One region of the Brevibacillus nitrificans genome, then DNA from elsewhere that is predicted to be linked to it. Evidence: riboswitches for the same ligand, from Rfam matches in the RefSeq annotation. Region 1 holds a riboswitch; each other region holds the start of a gene.
The links. Region 1 has a riboswitch for cobalamin ahead of nrdI (class Ib ribonucleoside-diphosphate reductase assembly flavoprotein NrdI). Riboswitches for the same ligand answer to the same signal wherever they lie in the genome.
Positions count from the first base shown of each region.

Region 2: another riboswitch for cobalamin. It lies ahead of EDM59_RS13345 (IclR family transcriptional regulator); the one in region 1 lies ahead of nrdI (class Ib ribonucleoside-diphosphate reductase assembly flavoprotein NrdI).
Region 3: another riboswitch for cobalamin. It lies ahead of EDM59_RS21580 (ABC transporter substrate-binding protein); the one in region 1 lies ahead of nrdI (class Ib ribonucleoside-diphosphate reductase assembly flavoprotein NrdI).
Region 4: another riboswitch for cobalamin. It lies ahead of EDM59_RS00920 (ABC transporter substrate-binding protein); the one in region 1 lies ahead of nrdI (class Ib ribonucleoside-diphosphate reductase assembly flavoprotein NrdI).

Region 1 is NZ_RHHU01000003.1:486,701-491,638, forward strand. It holds gene mnmA (tRNA 2-thiouridine(34) synthase MnmA) at 1-359, shown strand, start outside; gene EDM59_RS04295 (hypothetical protein) at 388-717, shown strand; gene EDM59_RS04300 (ACT domain-containing protein) at 753-1,265, shown strand; cobalamin riboswitch at 1,486-1,684, shown strand; gene nrdI (class Ib ribonucleoside-diphosphate reductase assembly flavoprotein NrdI) at 1,849-2,208, shown strand; gene nrdE (class 1b ribonucleoside-diphosphate reductase subunit alpha) at 2,195-4,279, shown strand; gene EDM59_RS04315 (serine hydrolase domain-containing protein) at 4,297-4,938, shown strand, end outside.
Region 2 is NZ_RHHU01000007.1:178,259-183,196, reverse strand. It holds gene EDM59_RS13355 (sigma 54-interacting transcriptional regulator) at 1-876, shown strand, start outside; gene EDM59_RS13350 (biotin/lipoyl-containing protein) at 860-1,090, shown strand; gene EDM59_RS31590 (hypothetical protein) at 1,749-1,874, shown strand; cobalamin riboswitch at 1,941-2,086, shown strand; gene EDM59_RS13345 (IclR family transcriptional regulator) at 2,315-3,085, shown strand; gene EDM59_RS13340 (FAD-dependent oxidoreductase) at 3,293-4,507, shown strand; gene EDM59_RS13335 (fumarylacetoacetate hydrolase family protein) at 4,635-4,938, shown strand, end outside.
Region 3 is NZ_RHHU01000014.1:4,854-9,791, forward strand. It holds gene EDM59_RS21570 (heme ABC transporter ATP-binding protein) at 1-326, opposite strand, end outside; gene EDM59_RS21575 (FecCD family ABC transporter permease) at 323-1,336, opposite strand; gene EDM59_RS21580 (ABC transporter substrate-binding protein) at 1,442-2,488, opposite strand; cobalamin riboswitch at 2,760-2,967, opposite strand; gene EDM59_RS21590 (M24 family metallopeptidase) at 2,980-4,071, opposite strand; gene EDM59_RS21595 (alpha/beta fold hydrolase) at 4,194-4,938, shown strand, end outside.
Region 4 is NZ_RHHU01000001.1:180,079-185,016, forward strand. It holds gene EDM59_RS00910 (ABC transporter ATP-binding protein) at 1-38, opposite strand, end outside; gene EDM59_RS00915 (FecCD family ABC transporter permease) at 44-1,081, opposite strand; gene EDM59_RS00920 (ABC transporter substrate-binding protein) at 1,083-2,069, opposite strand; cobalamin riboswitch at 2,252-2,411, opposite strand; gene EDM59_RS00925 (MBL fold metallo-hydrolase) at 2,533-3,480, opposite strand; gene EDM59_RS00930 (phosphotransferase family protein) at 3,557-4,495, opposite strand; gene EDM59_RS00935 (pyridoxamine 5'-phosphate oxidase family protein) at 4,552-4,938, shown strand, end outside.

The DNA of each region.
Region 1 (4,938 bases):
GTGGTCATGGAACGAGCGGTCAACCATGGTTCGTGGTAGATAAAGATCTGGCACGAAATGCGTTGATCGTAGGAGAAGGCTCTGATCATCCGCGCTTGTACTCGACCAGCCTGATCGCGACAGACGTAAGCTGGGTCAGTGACAAGAAGCCTGCTTCGACATTTACATGTACGGCAAAATTCCGCTACCGCCAGCCTGATCAAGGGGTCACCGTTCATATTCGGGAAGGCAGCACAGTGGAGGTCGTATTTGACAAACCGCAAAAGGCAGTCACTCCAGGACAGGCTGTCGTCTTTTACGACGGAGAATACTGCTTGGGTGGCGGTACGATTGATAAAGTCACCTTGATGGATAAATAGAAGAACCGAGACAGACGGGGGTAACGCGGTGGATCCAACGAAAAAGTCGAAAGTCATTATTGTATCCTTTGTAGCAGGAGCACTTCTGCTAGGATTCCTGGCATATTGGGGCATGGCATCAACAGGAAACGAGCATATGGCGACCATCAAGAAGGTCATTGCTGAAAAAGGCGGGGTCGTTGTAGCGCATGGTGTGACCGCTGTTCCTGCTGATGAGAGCCCTTTTGAACGAGGCGGAAAAGGGAATACCATCTACAAGATTGATTATACGAAAGATGGGAAGCCGTACACGGCCTGGTACCGTTCTGAAAATCATTCCTCCATTTTGAAAGAACCGGAAGAATGGATTCTTCCTTGAGCGCGTGAACCATTTTTGGGAGAGTAGGGTTGATCATGACCGAATTTGCTGGGCTTCGTGAGCTCGCTCGACTTCTGCAGCGGATTGAACCAAATCTGGCAGGAGGCTCTTTGAGCATTTTAGCGCATGAAAACAAAGACGAAATCGCAAAGCAGCTGCTGGATGGTTTTGGCGTTTCCTTGCCTGTCCAGCACAGCTCTGGTGAATATGCCAACCATTTGGCGATTCTGCGTGCCGGCGGGAACAAGTACACGTTCGCCCAAGATTGGCGAGAAGTGTACATCAGTGAGATTAACTACTGTGCATGCCGTATCCCGGCAGGTTCCCATGGCTTGCTGGTCCACCACGTTGATTACCCGGGAGTTATTTACGATGTCTCTCGGAAATTAGCCGAACACGAAATCAATATTTCCAAGCTGAACGTCTCACGGGAGCAAAAAGGAAAAAATGCGTTGCTCGTATCCGTGACAGATGAAGAAATCACACCAGCGGTCGTTCGCGCGATCGAGGAGCTGCCGCAAATTACAAAGGTGGTCTCTTTGCAATAGGCTCGCGGTGTTCCGTTTCTTTCCAAGCGAGGCAGAAATGATGATAGAAATGCGTACCGTCCGCATGCTTGCGGGCGGTTCTCTTTTTTCCTGATTCTACAAGATCTGACAAATAGTAGATCTATCAAGCTTTTGTGAACCTTTTGCTTCTCGCAGGGGGAAAACTCGCTCCTCTCTCTTGACTGACACGATATATTGATGTAAAGTAAGTTTTACCAACTACATATTGATGCGGATAGGTGTCTTGCTACGAAATATCGGCAGACTTAATAGGGAAGTCGGTGAGAATCCGACGCGGTCCCGCCACTGTAAGAGGAGAGCTCATTTGTATAGGCTACGCCACTGGTCGACGTGATTGGGAAGGCGAAATGAAGCGATGATCCTATAGCCAGGAGACCTGCCTACCCGTTAAACACGTGTAAACCTACGGGAGATAGGGGAAGTGTTCGAGCGCTCGATTCGTTTTGACGAGTCGATTATCAGTGGATGATTGCGCATTCGACTATCTCTACCCGTCGAATGCGTTTTTATTTTCCTGACAGGTAGATAGGATCGCGCTACATAGAGGAAAGGATGAGGGCGTATGCTCATCGCGTACGATTCCAAAACGGGAAACGTTCGTAGATTTGTAGGAAAGCTGGCTTTGCCAAGTATAGAGATTGACTCTGAGATGGTGATCGAGGAACCGTTTGTTCTAGTCACGTATACGACTGGCTTCGGACAAGTCCCTGAAAAGGTGGCATCGTTCCTCAGCAGGAACCATCGTTACATGAAAGGCGTATCGGCGAGCGGCAATCGCAATTGGGGCGCGAGCTTTGCGAAGAGCGCCGATACCATTTCCCATCAATACGGTGTTCCTGTGATTTCCAAATTTGAATTATCCGGTACCGGCAGGGATGTCGAACATTTTACGAACGGGGTGGCCAGCATTGCGGCATATTGAACTGAACAACGAACTGATGCAACGGGGCGAGGATGGCTTTTATCAGCTGGAAAAAGATCGGGAAGCCGTCGAAGTCTTTCTTGAGGAAGTACAAGCCAAAACATTGACCTTTAACAGTGTAGGGGAACGGATGGATTATCTGATCCAAAACGATTACTACGAAAACGTCTATGAACGTTACACGGAAGAGCAGGTCGAAGAAGTATTCCGTTTGGCAAAGGACGCGTCTTTTCAATTCGCCTCTTACATGGCTGTCTCGAAGTTTTACAAAGACTATGCCCTGAAAACAGACGATAAATCGATGTATTTGGAACAGTATCCGGACCGCGTAGCGATTGTCGCACTCTCGCTGGCGCAAGGAGACTTTGATCGTGCCAAGCGTCTGACGGTCTCGATGATGGACCAACGCTTGCAGCCTGCGACGCCAACGTTTCTGAATGCAGGAAAAAGTCGTCGTGGCGAAATGGTATCTTGCTTTTTGCTCGAAATGGACGATTCCCTCAATTCGATCAACTACATATTGGGCACATGTATGCAGCTGTCCAAAATCGGCGGTGGAGTGGCCGTCAACCTGTCCAAGCTGCGCGGCCGCGGCGAACCGATTAAAGGAGTAGAAGGTGCTGCCAAAGGAATTATGCCGGTACTGAAGCTTTTGGAGGACGCCTTCTCCTACGCGGACCAGATGGGTCAGCGCAAAGGCTCAGGAGCTGCTTATTACAACATCTTCGGCTGGGATATCAACGAGTTTCTCGATTGCAAAAAGATCAATGCGGATGAAAAATCACGGATCAAAACGCTCTCGATCGGGCTGATTGTTCCAAACATGTTCTACAAGCTGGCAGAAGAGAACAAGCCGTTGACCATTTTCGCCCCGTACTCGGTGTATAAAGAATACGGCCAGCATCTGGACGACATGAACATGGACGAAATGTACGAAGAGCTGCTCGCAAATGACAACATCAAGAAAAAGACGATCATGAGTGCACGGGACATGCTTACCAAGATCGCTATGATTCAGCTGGAGTCCGGCTATCCGTACATCATGAACAAGACCAACGCCAACAAAAATCACGCGCTGAAAGACATAGGCTCGGTCAAAATGTCCAACCTGTGCACGGAAATCTTCCAGCTCCAGGATACCTCGACCATCAACAACTACGGTGAAATGGACATCATCCGTCGGGACATCAGCTGCAATCTGGCATCCCTGAACATCGTGAATGTAATGGAGCAAAAGAAGATTCGCGAGTCGGTCCATGAGGGCATTGAAGCCATCACATCAGTAAGTGACATGACTGCTGTCGAGAACGCACCAGGTGTCCAAAAAGCAAATCGGGAGCTGCACTCTGTCGGTTTGGGTGCCATGAATTTGCACGGGTATCTGGCAAAAAACAAGATCGCGTACGAGAGCGAGGAAGCGAAAGATTTTGCCCGCACGTTTTTCATGATGATGAACTTTTACTCCCTTGAAATGAGCATGGAGATTGCTAAAGAGCGAAAAACGACCTTCCTCGGTTTTGAGCAGTCTGAATATGCCAAAGGGACGTACTTCTCGAAATATGAAGAGACGGATTATCGCCCTCGGACGGAAAAGGTCAAGCAGCTGTTCGCTGACATGTACATCCCGACAACTGAGGATTGGGCACAGCTGAAAGAAAAGGTCCAGACCTATGGCTTGTATCACGCTTACCGACTGGCGATTGCACCTACTCAAAGCATCTCGTACATTCAGAATGCGACATCGAGTGTCATGCCGATCGTGGAGCACATCGAAACGAGAACATACGCAAACTCGACTACATACTATCCGATGCCGTACCTGTCACAGGAGAATTACTTTTTCTATAAATCAGCGTATGTCATCGATCAATTCAAGGTAATTGACCTGATCGCGGAGATCCAAGAGCATGTAGACCAAGGGATTTCCACTGTTTTGCACGTCAACAGCAATGTATCTACGCGAGAGCTGGCACGCTACTACATTTACGCTGCGAAGAAAGGTCTGAAGTCGCTCTACTATACACGGACCAAGCATTTGACAGTGGAAGAGTGCATTAGCTGCGCAGTGTAAACTAGGAGGCCGAGACCGTGGATCTGAGGCAAACGCTGACGAAGCAGTTCAATCCGCTTGTATCGCATGTGGAGCGTACATTTGAGCATGTAATAGGCTCAGGTGCGGCTCTGATGGTTATTCACCGTGATGAGATCGTGATGGAAACATACTGGGGCAAGCAGTCCCTGGAGCAGTCAGCACGAACGGTTCAAGCAGATACCCAGTTCCACGCAGCTTCTGTGAGGAAGAGCTATATTGGCTATGCAGCTGCTTATGCTGTGACCTGTGGAGCCATCGCTTCCATCGACGATCAGGTGATGAAATACTTGCCGCATTTGGACGAGGAGCGGATGACAGGGACCACCATTCGCCATCTGCTGACGCATACACACGGCTTGCACGGAACCTATACGGGGGAGATCGTACGAGAATTTCCTGCTGGAAGCAGTTGGGCGTATCGAGGAGTCGGCATTGATATGCTGGCGCAGATCGTTAAAAGAACGACAGGCAAAACGATCGCCCAAATCGTTCAGGAGCAAGTCTTCCAGCCGCTCGGATTTATGGAGACAGGCTGGCGCGCCCAGATGGACCCGAAAATGGTTGAGGTCATCCGCAAGCCAGATGACACCAGCTGGTACACGAGCACAAGCACCGAGGGTGACAAGATGAATCTCTAC
Region 2 (4,938 bases), on a different contig from region 1:
TCGGGCGTGGGCAAGGAGGTGTTTGCCCGGACGATCTACGAGCTGGGACCGCGCAGCAGCAAGCCGTTTGTGAAAGTAAACTGCGGGGCGATTCCCGAGACACTGTTGGAAAGCGAACTGTTTGGCTATGAAAAAGGCGCCTTCACTGGGGCGAATACGAACGGGAAGCCCGGTTATTTCCGGATGGCCCACAAGGGTGTTCTCTTTTTGGACGAGATCGGCGAGATGCCGCTCAACCTCCAGGTAAAGCTCCTCCGAGTGCTGCAGGAGCGCGAGATCATCCCGATCGGCGGATCAGAGGTCGTAGAGGTGGATGTACAGATCATCGCGGCTACCAACAAAAACCTGGAGAAGATGGTGGAGGAAGGGACGTTTCGGGAAGACCTCTTCTATCGGCTCAACGTCATCCCCGTCGCGATTCCTCCCCTGCGAGACCGGCCCGAGGATATTCCGTTGATCGGCCTTCACTTTTTGCAGACCTTTAATGAGAAATATGAACGCACCACCCAGCTGTCCCAGGATGCCCTCGACTTGCTGGAATCGTACTCCTGGCCAGGCAATGTCCGCGAGCTGCAAAATATCATCGAACGGCTGGTCGTTACCGCGGATGAAGATTTGATCGAAGCTCACCATATTACCCCTCTGCTGAAAAAAGGGAAAAAGCAGTATCTGAAGCAGCGATTGAACAAAATTATGCCGCTGAAGGAAGCGACTCGAGCGATGGAAGAGCAGCTCATCAAGATGGCGATGGACGAGTACAAGACGACCTCCATGGCTGCCAAAATGCTCGGCGTGAGCCAGTCCACCATCAGCCGCAAGTATCAGGAAATTCAAGAAAAAATAAGTCGGGGTGAGCAGATTGGGTTTAAAGTATGACGTCATATCGCCCTTTGCTGGCACGATTAAACGCATCCGCTTCCAGGCAGGAGACAGGGTTGAAGAAGGGGAAGTGATTTTTACACTCGTCGGCCCCGGCAAGACGGTGGATATCCTCTCCCCGGTAACCGGTCACGCAGTTGGAGTCGAAGTAGAACAGGGAGAAGTCGTGATCGCCGGGATGATTTTGATGGAGATTACGTGCGTGGAATGATGTGAGAGGACATAATGAATCGGACGGATTACAAAATCTGTTTTTGAGTAGGGGATTCCGATAAACATAGGATCGTAAACGATTCAGTTTAGTTGTATTTCTGAATGAATTTAACTCAAAAAGTAAGGTTACAAAACAGACTATACGTGGTGTAACCTTACTTTTTTGATTACAAAGGGTATTACGCTTTGGAAATGTTACTTGGAAGACCTGGCCCATTTCCAGACGAAAGCTTTCGCGTCTACATGATAAGACGAACAAAGGAGAGTGCCCACCCCCCACTTATTTCTGAACAAGAAACAAAACTGGCAGAAATGCCTTTAGAAAATCTAGTTCAGGAAAATCCTCTATTTGATTCTTTTCTTATCTTTCCTAAGCTCAAAATACTTTTATTATCATAGGGTACGCACACATTTGGCCAATGTTGATTGAAGAATGAGTTTCAAATTGAGCATGTCTTAAAAAATGCGATGCTTCCCATCATTTCGACCTTGGGGATACAGCTTGGGGGACTTTTGACAGGGACTGTAGTCATCTAGCAAGTTTTTGCCTGGCCGGGTCTGGAGCGGTATTTGCTGGAGGCGATCAACGTATCCGCTATCAATTTTTCGGGTGATTACCTAAAGGAGCGATATGATCCGAAAGAGGGGTGAGAACGATGCATAAAGGTTCCAAAAGCCTGGTAGTGGAAGGAGTGAATATCGATATTGCGACACCCGAACATACGATTCAGACAGTGAGAAACGTCAGCAAGCGACTTGTCACATTTCCGACCGGCTGCTAGTTTTCGATCCAGGTAGGCTAGTCGAGGAGGTGGACCACGTTGATTCCGATTTGGTAAATTTGAACATTTTCATAAGTGGAAACAGGTTCCTTGATAAAGCAACGAACAAGGATGAAAAGGGAAGCTCGGTGCAAATCCGACACGGTCCCGTCACGGTAATAGGGGAGTCTTTCGTTATGAAAAGTTGGAGATGCTTTTTCATTTTCTCATCTAAAACGAGAGGTCAAAGACTTCATTAACAGAAAGGTCAGCCCCAACCATCTCCCGAGACAGCGTCGACGCAGCCTACGGAAGGCAAATAAGCAGACCGTTCCCTTTTCTTTTCGGCGAAGAACGAAACCAAGCAAAGGTGCAACCAGTTGACGCAGTAGTTCCAAGTATGGTATAAGTGGAAATATTATGAAGTTTACGTCATTAACAATACGTTAATGGGGGGTAGCATGAACGATAGCAAAAAAAGAATGGAACTCAGTCAAAGAGTCCAATCTATTGAAGTAGGTTTCTCCATATTACGTGCATTCGCTTTAAAAAAGGAACCGATGAGTCTTCGAGAATTGGCAGATGTGACGTTGCTCCATAAGAGTCAGCTATATCGGTATTTGAACTCCTTTGTTCAACTGGGTATCTTAATCCGCGACGAGCATGAAAATCCTCGTTGGTCGTTAGGGCATGAGTTGATCTTGCTCGGTACTGCGGCCAAGGAAGGATTGGAAATCACGAAACAGGCCTACCCGCTCGTCATTCAATTGAATGATCAATTAAACGAAACAGTTGCATTGAGCGTCTGGCGGGAGAGAGGCCCCTTTTTTGTTCATTGGGAAAAAAGTAAGAAACCGATAACGATAGGGCTGAATACAGGTTCTTATGTGCCTCTGTACACAGCGACAGGAAGAATATTCAGAGCCTTCCTTCCAAATGATGTTACGAATCATTTATACCAACATGAAGTGCTCTCGGGAAAAATTGTACCGGATGAGTATGATTCGGAAATTGCTGACATCAGACAGAAAAGGGTGGCTGTAACCAAAAGCAGTCTTATTAGCGGCATCACCAGTATTAGTTCACCTATTTTTTATTCTTCTGAGAAACTTGCCGGGGCGTTGAGTGTCGTTGGTGTTGCAAATGAGATGGATGTTTCTTTAGATTCAAAGACGGTGAAGGAATTGTTGGAGACAGCTATGCAGATTTCACAACGCATAGGCTATTATTAATCAAGGCGATTGGAGCAGGCATGCAGCGGCTCCGATCGCCTCTTTTTTTGTTGTGTCCTTTGGGTATGAAGGCTCCGCCGATGGTTTGACGCGGTTGAGTTTTCTAAAAATTCATGGATTGACGGCTTCTGAAAAGGGTGATACTATTAGCGCGTAAACGATAAGTTCATATCATTAACGTATTGTTAACGAACAGGAGGAGTAATGATGTCCAAACATTCTGTCATAATTGTGGGAGCCGGACCGGTCGGATTGACGGCGGCAAAGATTTTATCGCAAGAAGGTATTTCTGTAACTGTTTTCGAGAAAAGCCCGACACCAAGTAAAGAATGGAGAGCGTCGACTTTTCATGCCGGCACTCTGGAGTTGCTAGAGTCGACAGGATTGGTTGAAGAGATGCTGCAGCTCGGCATTGTGGAGGATAAGGTACAGTACCGGGACCGGACGACGGGGACCTTTGCGACGTTTGATTTCAGCCTGATCAAGGAAGAGACGAAATATCCTTACCGGCTTCAGTTGCCTCAGTCTACCTATGTGAAGGTTCTCAATGAGCGATTGAAGGATTGCGCGAATGTGGATATACACTACAGTACGGAAGTCGTCGATATACAGCAAAATGAGCAAGACGTTACCGTAAAGGTGCAAACGCCGCAGGGAATCGAGACGTTTAGCGCTGACTATTTGCTTGGAGCTGACGGCGCGAGAAGTACCATCCGCAAACTGCTTGACTTGTCTTTCGAGGGTTATACGCTGGAACAGCGCTTCCTGCTTGTCGGCACTCCTGTTGCATTCAGTGATTACTTGCCGGATATTACCAAGGTCAATTACATATCGGACCCAGAGCAGTTTTTGTTTATTTTAAAAGTTCCGGAGGCTTGGCGTTTGCTTTATCCGGTTCCCGCGTCTGTTTCCGATGAAGTAGCACTCGATGACGAAAATATTCAGCGTACGCTGCAAGGGGCTCTGAAAACGACAGACAGCTTCCCGATCATTGAGCGGATGATTTACCGCGTCCATCAGCGCGTCGCTGAAAAATTTTATAAAGGGCGCGCCATACTCCTTGGCGATGCGGCTCATATCAACAGTCCGATGGGTGGGCTCGGATTAAATAACGGGATCCATGATGCAGTTGATTTAAGCAGAAGATTGATTCGTATTTTCGAAGGGAATTCCGATGTTGAGGGGGAGCTCGACAAATACTCCAATGTTCGCCGAAAAGTGGCGATCGATTACGTGAAGCAGATTACAGAGCGGAATACGAATGTACTGACCGAAAGAGATCCTGAACGCCGCGTCCAGCTTCAGCAGGAATACGCAGAACAGGCCAATGATCCGGAAGCTGCGCGCGCATGGATTTTGCGCTCTACCATGATTGCAAGTGTAAGAGAGCAAGGAATCGGTGAACCCCCAACAGCTGTTTAGTAGAGTCGCTTGACCCCGTAAAGCGCCTGATTCCTCTCATTTGGGGCATGAAGTTCTATGAAGGGAGAAAAATGGGCAGTCATAATCTTTGAAGTTAAAAAGACGCGATAAGAAGGGAAGGTCGGATATGAAACTAGTCACATACAGGTATGAAGGCATTCGTAGAATCGGAGCCATATCGGGTAAGCATGTTGTGGATTTGAACTATGCCTACGAAGAATTGCTGAAGTCGCAAGGGTATATTCGCGCAGCGCATATCGCGCAAGCCTATGTGCCGTCGAACATGGTAGAGTTTTTGCAGGGAGGTGCGGAGAGCCGGGAGCGGGCGGAGCAAGCGGTGGAGTTTGCTCTCAGCAACGAATGGGGTGCGCCTATTGTTCGCTCGACCCAAGAGATCCAGCTGGAAGCGCCTGTTCAGAATCCGGGAAAAA
Region 3 (4,938 bases), on a different contig from region 1:
TGAAACATGTTTTTGTGCGGCGAACGTCCCATCATCACGATTTCCTGCACAGAAAAATCGAATTCAACCGAAGATTCCTGCCGAACAACTGACATACGCCGGGCCATTTCCTTTGGAGACAGCTTGTATATATCGTCCCCGTCCAGCCCGATCCAGCCCGCAGTCGGCTTCATGACACGATAGATGCTCTTGAGAAGCGTGGATTTGCCGCTGCCATTTGGTCCGATTAGCCCCACGAACTCCCCGTCTTTTACCTCCATGCCAATCTCATGAATGATTCGCTTGTTGGTCAGGGAGACGGTGATGTCACTTGCAACAAGCTTCATCGTCCACCACCTCCAAATGAATACGAGCTGCGAAGCATCAACCAGATAAAAAATGGCCCGCCACAAAGTGCCGTAATAATGCCAATGGGCAATTCTTCTGGAGCGAAGGAAAGCCTCGCCAAGGCATCCGCCCAAATCAGAAAGATAGCTCCCAAGAGTGCGCTGACGGGCAAGACACGTCGATGATCGGATCCGACAATGACTCGGACGATGTGTGGCATCATCAGACCAACAAATCCGATAGACCCGCTGATGGCAACGATGACACCCGTCAATAGCGCCGTAATAACCAAAAGCAGCTTGCGAAATTGCACCGTATTCACACCGAGAGTGCTCGCCGACTCTTCGCCCATCAACATGGAATTAAGAGAGCGGTATTGCGCCAGCAAGACTGCGAGACACACCAGGACGACAAGGCTGGGAATCGTCAAGTACTCCCATTTGGCCCCAGCCAAACTGCCACTCAGCCAAAAAAGGACAGACCGTATGCCGTGCTCATTCGGGGCCGAAAAGATGATCAAGCTCGTAACACCCGATAAAATCGCCGAAATCGCAATCCCTGCCATGAGCAGGCGGACCGTTGAATTTTGTCCACCTATCCGAGAAAGCGAGAAAATCAGCACGATGGATAGCAGCGAGCCGAGAAATGCGCCTACCGACAAGGCGTACTGGCCGTACATGCTAAAGGCGCCAAACAGGATGACGAGTGTCGCACCCACCGAGGCTCCTGAAGAAACACCTAGTATGTAAGGATCAGCCAAGGAATTTCGAACCAACGACTGAATGGCTACCCCGACCACAGACAGCCCTGCGCCAACGACCGCAGCCAATAGAACACGGGGAAAACGGATGTCCCAAATGATCGAGTGCTGCGCGCGGGTCCAATCTTCTGTCACACATCCCCCAAGGAAGGGGACATGGTTCAGTGCAATTCCCCAGACTGTCCTAGGATGAATGTCTACAGACCCCAGTGTAATGGCGAGCGTAATCGATACAAGCAGCACGATCATGAGAGAAAGGATAAGTACAGTCAGGCTTGTCCTACGCAATTCTGACTCCCCCTCCTGCAAGATGCCCTCGTCTGTTCCCCTTCGTCACATTGCGAATGCTCGGTCTCATTGCTTGAATTTCTCCGGATAGAGTCCTTCCGCCAAAATCTTCAAGGCAATCGGCCCACGAACCCCTTCGCTTGCAGCCGATAACGGCAAAACAATCAATCGATTGTTTTGAATAGCTGACACGCTTGCCAGCTCTTTTTTGCTCAGGAGCAGCTCTCGTTTTTGCTCCAGGCTCTTGTCTCCGTAATCAACGATGATGATCACGTCTGGATTGCGGCTCACGACCTCTTCCCAGCTCACATCAGCCCAGCCTTTTTGAATGTCGTCAAAAATATTTTTGCCTCCCGCCATGTTAATCAAGGCAGTCATATAGTTGTTTGCCGCTGTAAAGGCCTGTTCTTCCCCACTGTCATAAACGAATACCTGTAACGGTTTATCTACCTTGCCCAGCTTGCTCGTCGTTTGTTCCATTTCTGTTTTCATGTTGCTCACTAGTTCATTCGCCCGATCCTCCACCCGGAAAATGCGTCCGATGTTTTGAATATCGGTAAATACATCTTCTACCGTCGGCGCTGCCTTGTTAGACGATTCATGCAAGTACGACTTGATCCCTGCTTTCTCCAATTCCTCCATGGATCCTACGCCTTTGTCACCAAAACCGCTTTTCCAGCCTGCATACACGAAATCAGGCTCAGCGGCCATCAACACTTCCTTACTTGGATACTTATTAGACAGCACAGGAACTTTGTCATACGCCTCTTTCAATTCAGGCAAAATTTGATCATCCAGATACGCTGTCCCAACCATTTTGTCTCCCAAGCCCAAAGCTAGCATGACCTCCGTTACATGCTGATTCAATGTGATCGCTCTCTTTGGTGCTTCCGGATAGGTCATTTCCATGCCGTTGTTTTGCAGAGTGACCGGCTTGTCTGCTTCCGGTTGTGCTTGTTGCTGGGTAGCAGGAGTTGGAGTCTCTTGGGACTGCTCCCCCTGCCCATTAGTTGCCGGCGAGCCGCATGCCGTTGCGATCAGCATAAGCGCCAGAACCAGCGCTGACCAGCTCCCCTTCCACAGTCGATGCCATTTCTTTTCAGGTGCCTTCATCTTTTTCTTCTCTCCTTTTTTCGTCCCCCGGTTATCGGTTTGGTTTCATCCTCATCATTTCGCCAGCGAAGGGTGTCTCGCCTCACCTCCTCTCCAGATTTGAAAGCTTGGCTTCGTGAAGCCTTCAGCGGAGCTTGCGCGGAAATAAAAAAAGCATCTCCCACGCGCAAACGGGAGATGCTTTCCAATGTGGACAGAGTATGGCAAATAAACGGGATTCCGCCTTTACACATGCTGCTGTACTTCCACATCATCCCATCCGCGTGGGTCGATTGTGCATGGTTTCATGGCAGGTCTCCTGGCTTGGAATCATCGTCCTCTACGTCCTTCCCATTCCCTACAAACAGCGGAACAGTGGTTCATCGCAGAGGACTCCTCCTTACAGTGGCGGGACCGCGCCGGCATTTCACCGGACTTCCCTATTAAGCTGGCTGGACTTGTCCTCTTGTCCAGCTGGCACCATCAAACACCTATTCAATTATGGCTTGCTCTTATCCAATGACAGTCAGTTGTTTCGGGAATTGCGTCATGACTTCTACGCCTGTCTCCGTTACGAGAACGTTGTCTTCAATCCGCACGCCGCCTACGCCTGGAACGTAAATTCCCGGTTCGATAGTAAACACCATACCTGGGCGCAGCGTCTCCTGATTTTGTCCGTGTACAGATGGATACTCATGTACGTCCATGCCGAGTCCATGGCCCAAACGATGCATGAAGTATTCGCCGTAGCCTTTCGCTGCGATCACATCGCGTGCCGTTTGGTCGAGATGAGCAAAGGTCACGCCGGGACGAACCTGTGCGATCGCTGCTTCATTCGCAGCCAGAACGGTTTCGTAAATTTCGCGCAATTGCTCACTGATTTCTCCGACCGCAAAAGTGCGCGTGATATCGGAGACATAGCCGTTTGCTTCCACACCGATATCAAACAAGAGTACTTCGCCTTCTTGCACTTGACGAGAGCCTGGTTTTCCATGCGGCAGCGCAGACTTTTCTCCAGCCAATACCATTGAGGTAAAGGACGGGCCGTCAGCACCCAAGCGCTTCATTTGAAACTCCAGCTCAGCCACCAGCTCTGTTTCCGTTACGCCGGGCTTTGCTTTTTTCAAGGTCTCGCGCAAGGAGTCCTCCACCAGCTGGATCGCATGCTTCATACGCTCCACCTCGTCAGCGGATTTGATCAGACGCATTTCACGCAGAGGCTCTTCGACATCGACGTAACGGGAAGCGCCAACTACTTCGCCAATTGCCTCATAGCGCTCGACTGTCATATGGCTTTTCTCAATCCCCAGCTGCTTCAAGCCAGCAGGAAGCGTTTGCTTTAAGACTTCATATGGATTTTGAATATCTGTGTGGGTGAAAATATTTTGTACGCTCGAAGCGGATGCTGCGGCTTCACGATCCAGCGCAGGCACGATCAGAGATGGTTCTCCCTCCGCCGGAATAATCAGGCCCAGAAAACGTTCATGGGGATCGGTGAAAAAACCTGTCAAATAATAAACATGTTTGGGAGAGGTGATCAACACCGCGTCAAGTTCTTGTTTGCTAAGAAAATCGTGCAGCTTTTGGATGCGTTCTTGGAACATTTTCGTCACCTAGCTTTCTCCATTTATTCTATTGCGAGAATACCATTTCCCTCTGTAAAAAAGAAGCTTATCCGAGAAAAAAACCTTTTCAAAACCAAGCTATAGCTGAGGTGAATATTGCTATGGAACACACAATCACTCTACCAAACGGAACCCTGGCATGCACCGTTGTCGGACAAGGCAGTCCCCTCCTTTGTATTCACGCTCCCTGCATTGGCTCCATCAATTTTGTCTCTCAGCACCCTCTCACCGATACGTTCCAGCTACTCGTACCCGATTTACCTGGTCATGGACATAGCAGCCCGCTCCCTGAACCGTTCTCTATTCATGATCTCGCCGTGTGCCTGCATGAGCTCATGCAAACGCTGGGGTTGGAGAAGCCTTACTTGCTCGGCTACTCACAGGGAGCCTCCATCGCTCTTGAATACGCGCTTTGCTTTCCCGAGCAGGTGAGTGGACTGATCTTGGTCAGCGCCTTTTCTGAAGTAAATGATCTTTATTTGCACAGTCGTTTTTACCTTGCGCAAGCCATGGCAGGCATTCACGGAGTCCCCCTCTTGGCAAAAAGCATTACGTCATCTCATATCGATGACCCACAGCTGCAAGAGCGATGGATCAAGCACGCCTCTCTCACCGACTCCACCACCTTGCGTCACCTCTACAAGGCAGGTCATTCCTACCACTGTACCCAAAGACTTCCCCAGATTGGTTTGCCCACCCTTCTCGTGTATGGGGCAGAAGATCGAAGCATTCACCCCTATGGGCAGCTGCTGAATGAAGGCATACCGAATTCCAAAATGGTCATGATCCCGGGAGTCGCCCATCAAGTGGTTACCAAGGCCGCACCCGAATTGAATCGTCTGTGCC
Region 4 (4,938 bases), on a different contig from region 1:
CCGTTGTACGATTTATGTACGGAAGCTACCTCAATCACTGGACTTATCTCCCTCCAACCCGCTTGTTCTTTTTCAAAAGGTAGGCAAAAAACGGTGCACCCAGGAACGCCGTAACGACACCCAATGGAATTTCTGTCGGCACCAGCAGCATCCGGGCAAGCGTATCTGCCCAAAGGACGTAAATCCCGCCAAAAATCGTGGACATCGGCAAAAGGATACGATAATCTGGCCCGACCATCATGCGTACCAGGTGGGGAACGACTAGGCCGACGAAGCCGATAATTCCGGAAATGGAAACAGCTGCCGCCGTTAAAAGCGTAGCGACAATCAGCACGACGAGCTTCGTCCGATCCACATGCACCCCGAGATGAGCTGCCTGCCTTTCCCCTAGCGAAAACAGATTTAGTGCACGCGAATACGTCGTCATAATGATCAGGCCGACGAGCAGATAAGGGAACAATACATACGTAAACTGCCAACCGCGAAAAGACAGGCTTCCCATCAACCAGAACACAATTTCATTGACGGTCTGGTCGGAGAGCGAGACCATAAAGGACACGAGTGAGCCGAGAAAAGCCTGCACGACAACACCAGACAATAGCAGCGTCTCCGTCTGCAGCTTCCCCTGTGTATTCGCCAAGCGCATCACGATCCACAAGCTGAGAAAGCCCGTGAAAAACGCTACGACAGGCGTACTCCACTCGCCAAGAAAAGATATATGCAGGCCAAACAGGATCAGAAAGGCAGCCCCCACAGCCGATCCGGAAGCCACTCCCATGGTATACGGATCAGCCAAGGAATTTCGGAGTACTCCTTGAAACCCAGCCCCAGCCAGCGCCAGACAAGCGCCCACCAAAATAGCCAGTACCACCCGTGGAAAGCGAACCTTCATGACGATCTGCTCGGCTGACTCAGGCCAGCTCACTGATACGATTTCGGAGAGGCCCGGCACCTGATGCAGCATGATCAGCCAGACTTGAGAGAGCGGCAAATTCGCTGCTCCAAGCGAAATGCTAATGATCACGGATGCAAGCAACAGCAAAAGGCCTGCCCCGCTCCAGATAACCAGTCTCCCTTTCATCCTATTTCACCAGATCTGGATAAATGGCTTTTGCGACTTCCTTCAAGCCCTGGGTAATCCGCGGGCCAGGGCGAGACAGCGTGTTTTGATCCATTCCGTAAATTTGCGACTCACGAATCGCTTTGATTTTATCCCAGCCGCTCCGATTCTTGATGATATCCTCAAGCTGCTTCCCTGTCTTTTCATCCGTGATGCCATTTGCATACAGGATCACATCCGGATCATCCTTGACGATTTTCTCCACGCTGATCGGATTCCAGCCTACTGTATCCGAAGCAATATTCGTCGCACCGGCAAGAGAGATCAGTTCGTCCATGAACTCCCCTTTTCCCACGGTCCAGCCAGGAGAAAACTCCAGGTAAACTTTTTTCCGGTCTTCCGGCTTTACGTTTTTCACGGCATCCTGTACGCGGGCGATGTCGTCCTTCATTTGCGCGACCAGTTTCTCTGCCTGCTCCTGCTTATTCGTAATTTTTCCCATCGCCAAGATGTTGCCCATGATATCATCCAGCTTCTTTGGCTGTGTCACATAGACAGGCATGCCCAACGATTTCAATTTTTCTGCCACAGGCTTTTCCATGGAAATTCCGCCAATGACGAAATCAGGACTTTGGGACAAAATGGCTTCCTCGTTTGGCTTTACAACCCCGCCGACTTTCGGCTTCGACTTCGCTGCATCAGGATAATCATCGTAATCAGACACTCCGACGATCCGATCATCCAGCCCTAGTGCAAACAATATTTCTGTTTCCGCAGGTGAGGTCGAGACAATCCGCTCCGGTGCTTTTGGGAAGGTCACGTCTTTTCCCGTGGCATCCGTGACTGTCAAAGGATATACCGTTTCCTTTGTCGTCGCCTCTGCCGGTTTCTGTGCCGCTGCTTGCTCTTGTGCTGCAGGCTGAGCTGGCTGCGCAGGCTGGTTATTTCCACATCCGACCAGGCTTACGGCAACCAGGAACGGAATGGACATTTTCCACAATCGTTTCATTTCAAAAACTTCCTTTCTTCTCTCGTTGACCTAGGCGAATCTGCCATAAGCGAGCGCAAAAAGACCCTTTACTCCTACGCTAGAAGTGAAGGGTCGGCTTTTCAGGTCCCAAATGGCGAAATCGCATTGAACTTTATCTGCCATAGACAATCAATCCGGCCGATCCTTTCCGCGAAGGAACCCAGCAGGTAAGCATACAGGCAGGTCTCCTGGCTTTCGGGAAGAAACCCTTCTTTCGGGTTACACCCTTTTACAGTGGCGGGACCGCGCCGGATTTGCACCGACTTCCCTTTTCACCTCGTCCGTTTGTCAACGCGAGGCACCTGTTTGCGAGTACTCCTATCCAATTGTCCCATGCTCTCATACTTCCCCACCATGATAGCATTCCTTAGGAAAAAAAACTAGAAATCTTCCCAGCACAAGAACGGCTCCACCAGAATTCGCTGGCGAAGCCGCTCTTGCTTTATCCGTTTTTCTTTTGCAGGTAATCTACGATGCCCATGGAGCAGACAGACAGATCGACCTGAATGATCTTGTAAATCTCATGCTCGTCTGCCACTCCCAATTGTCGCAGGAAATCAGTGACGCGATGCAGGAGCCGCTGCGCGAGCTCGTCCTGCGTCAAGCCTTGTGCCAGCACTTCTTCCCCTTCCCGAACAAAAACAGGCAGCCACTCGCTGACTTGACGAAATGCGTCCTCTACCTGGTCAGTCATGCCAAAGTGTCCGAAGTAGAGCCTGTCCAGCTTTCGTTCCCGATATCGCTCGATGGAAGCCAGCATTTTGTCTGGATCGAACTGATTGGGTGACGTGGATGGCAACACGAAATGAATCCCTTCCTGACGCAGCTGAGGATAGTGCACGCCAGCCGTATCCCCGGTAAACATGCCGTTGCTGACCGGATCGTAAATACTGAAGTGATGATTGGCATGCCCTGGAGAATCCATGAACTCCAACGTACAATTCGGCCCAATCTGAAGCGTCTCTTTGTCTGCCTTGATCATCAGTCGGTCTTCTGAAACAGGTACGATCGGGTCGAACAGCTCGTCAAACTGGTCGCCGTAAACAGCACGTGCACCTGCTATCAGTCTGCTGGGGTCAACCAAGTGACGCGCTCCTTTTGGATGAACCACGATGGTCGCATTCGGGCATTCCTGCAAAAACAAGCCGGCTCCACCCGCATGGTCCAAGTGTATGTGGGTCACGATCACGTATTTGACTTGCTCTGTCGTATAACCTAGCTTCGCCAAGCCTTCCCGAATATATGGAACGGAAGGGCTTGGCCCTGTTTCGATCAAGGTCAATTGTTCTTCCTCAATGACATAGGTGCCTGTTCTCTCTGGCCAACCCATGTCGAAACCGTCAATCAGATGGATGCGCTGCCCCAATTGGAGTGGCTCTTTTGGCTGCATTTCCGCTCTTGCCTCCTTATTGGATAGGAATATTTCCACTTTACCATAAGAAGGGAACAGGCGAAAACCAATCACTTCACCTAGCGATTCGCTCCACCAAGCTTTTGGCGTATTCTTCGAGACGATCAGCGATCAGGGCATCGGTCAAGCCTGTAAAGCCCAGCGCTGTCCAGCCGGCATACACCTGAGGCGGTCCAAACAAAATGTCAGTCAAGGAAACCAGGTCCCAGTACGGGTCATACCTAAAAGATTCTCCTGCTTCCTGCTGGTACGCCGTCAAAAACGCATCAGCCGTTTCTACGTCATAGAGCTGGGCAAGGTTGACTCGACAGTGACCTACATCAATGCCCGCTGGTCCCACGCAAGCATTCACCCAATCGACCACCCCACTTACCTCTCCATTTGCCCAAAGCACATTGGTCGGGTGATAGTCCCTGTGAATAAATCTCGGAGGAAAGGCCGGGCGCGGCCGCTTTACATAGTCGATTACCTGCTGCCACATGGCTCGATCCTTTCCCCAAGCCGGAGCCTCCAGTTTTTCGAGGTTTTGGTATGTAGCGTACTTCCAGGGGAAGTCGTCTGTATCGCTGTTGTGTATGGTGACGAGTGTGCTCGCCAGTCCATGGATCCATCCCTGCTTGTCACGGGGCTCTAGAACAACGGAGCCGTTCAGGTGAGACATGAGCAGTGCAGGAACATTGCCATGCTCTCCTGTTTCGTCGTAGGCGATCAGCTTTGGCGTCGGTATCGCCAATCGCTCCGCATGCCGAAGACTCTCCGCTTCATGCCATGCCAAGTCCGGCTCTTCCCGCAGCCAATCCTCGTTGTTGAACTGCCGGACGACATAGCTCTCCTCTACCCCCGATCGTCGCAGCGTGATACGATGAATCAGGGAGGAAATTCCTCCCTGAAGCTGTTGAACGTGGTGGACCTCGGAAGCTGCTTCCACGGATGCAACGATCCATCGCAGGACTCGCTCTGGCATAGCCGTTCCCTTTGTACGGTTGTTTGTCATATATAGTCCTTCTTTCGCAGATTTCCGTGCACCCAATTGAAAGGGAGGTGTTTGACTTGGGAAAACAATTTTCCGAGATCTTACCTGAGCATGAAGCTTTTATCAAAAAGCAGCATCTGTTTTTCGTCGGCTCCGCCCCATCTGATGACCACGGCCATGTAAACCTGTCACCAAAAGGCTATGACACACTGCGAATTCTCTCCTCGACAGAAGTCGCCTATCTCGACCTGACCGGCAGTGGCAATGAAACAAGCGCCCACCTCGCCGAGAACGGGCGCATTACCATTATGTTCATGGCCTTTGAAGGCCCACCCATGATCCTGCGTCTGTACGGAAGGGGACAAGTCGTTTTGCCTGATACACCCGAATGGGAGCAGCTTGCCCCTCGGTTTGAACTGCTCCCGGGAGCCCGGCAAATCATTGTCGTGAACGTGCAGAGCGTC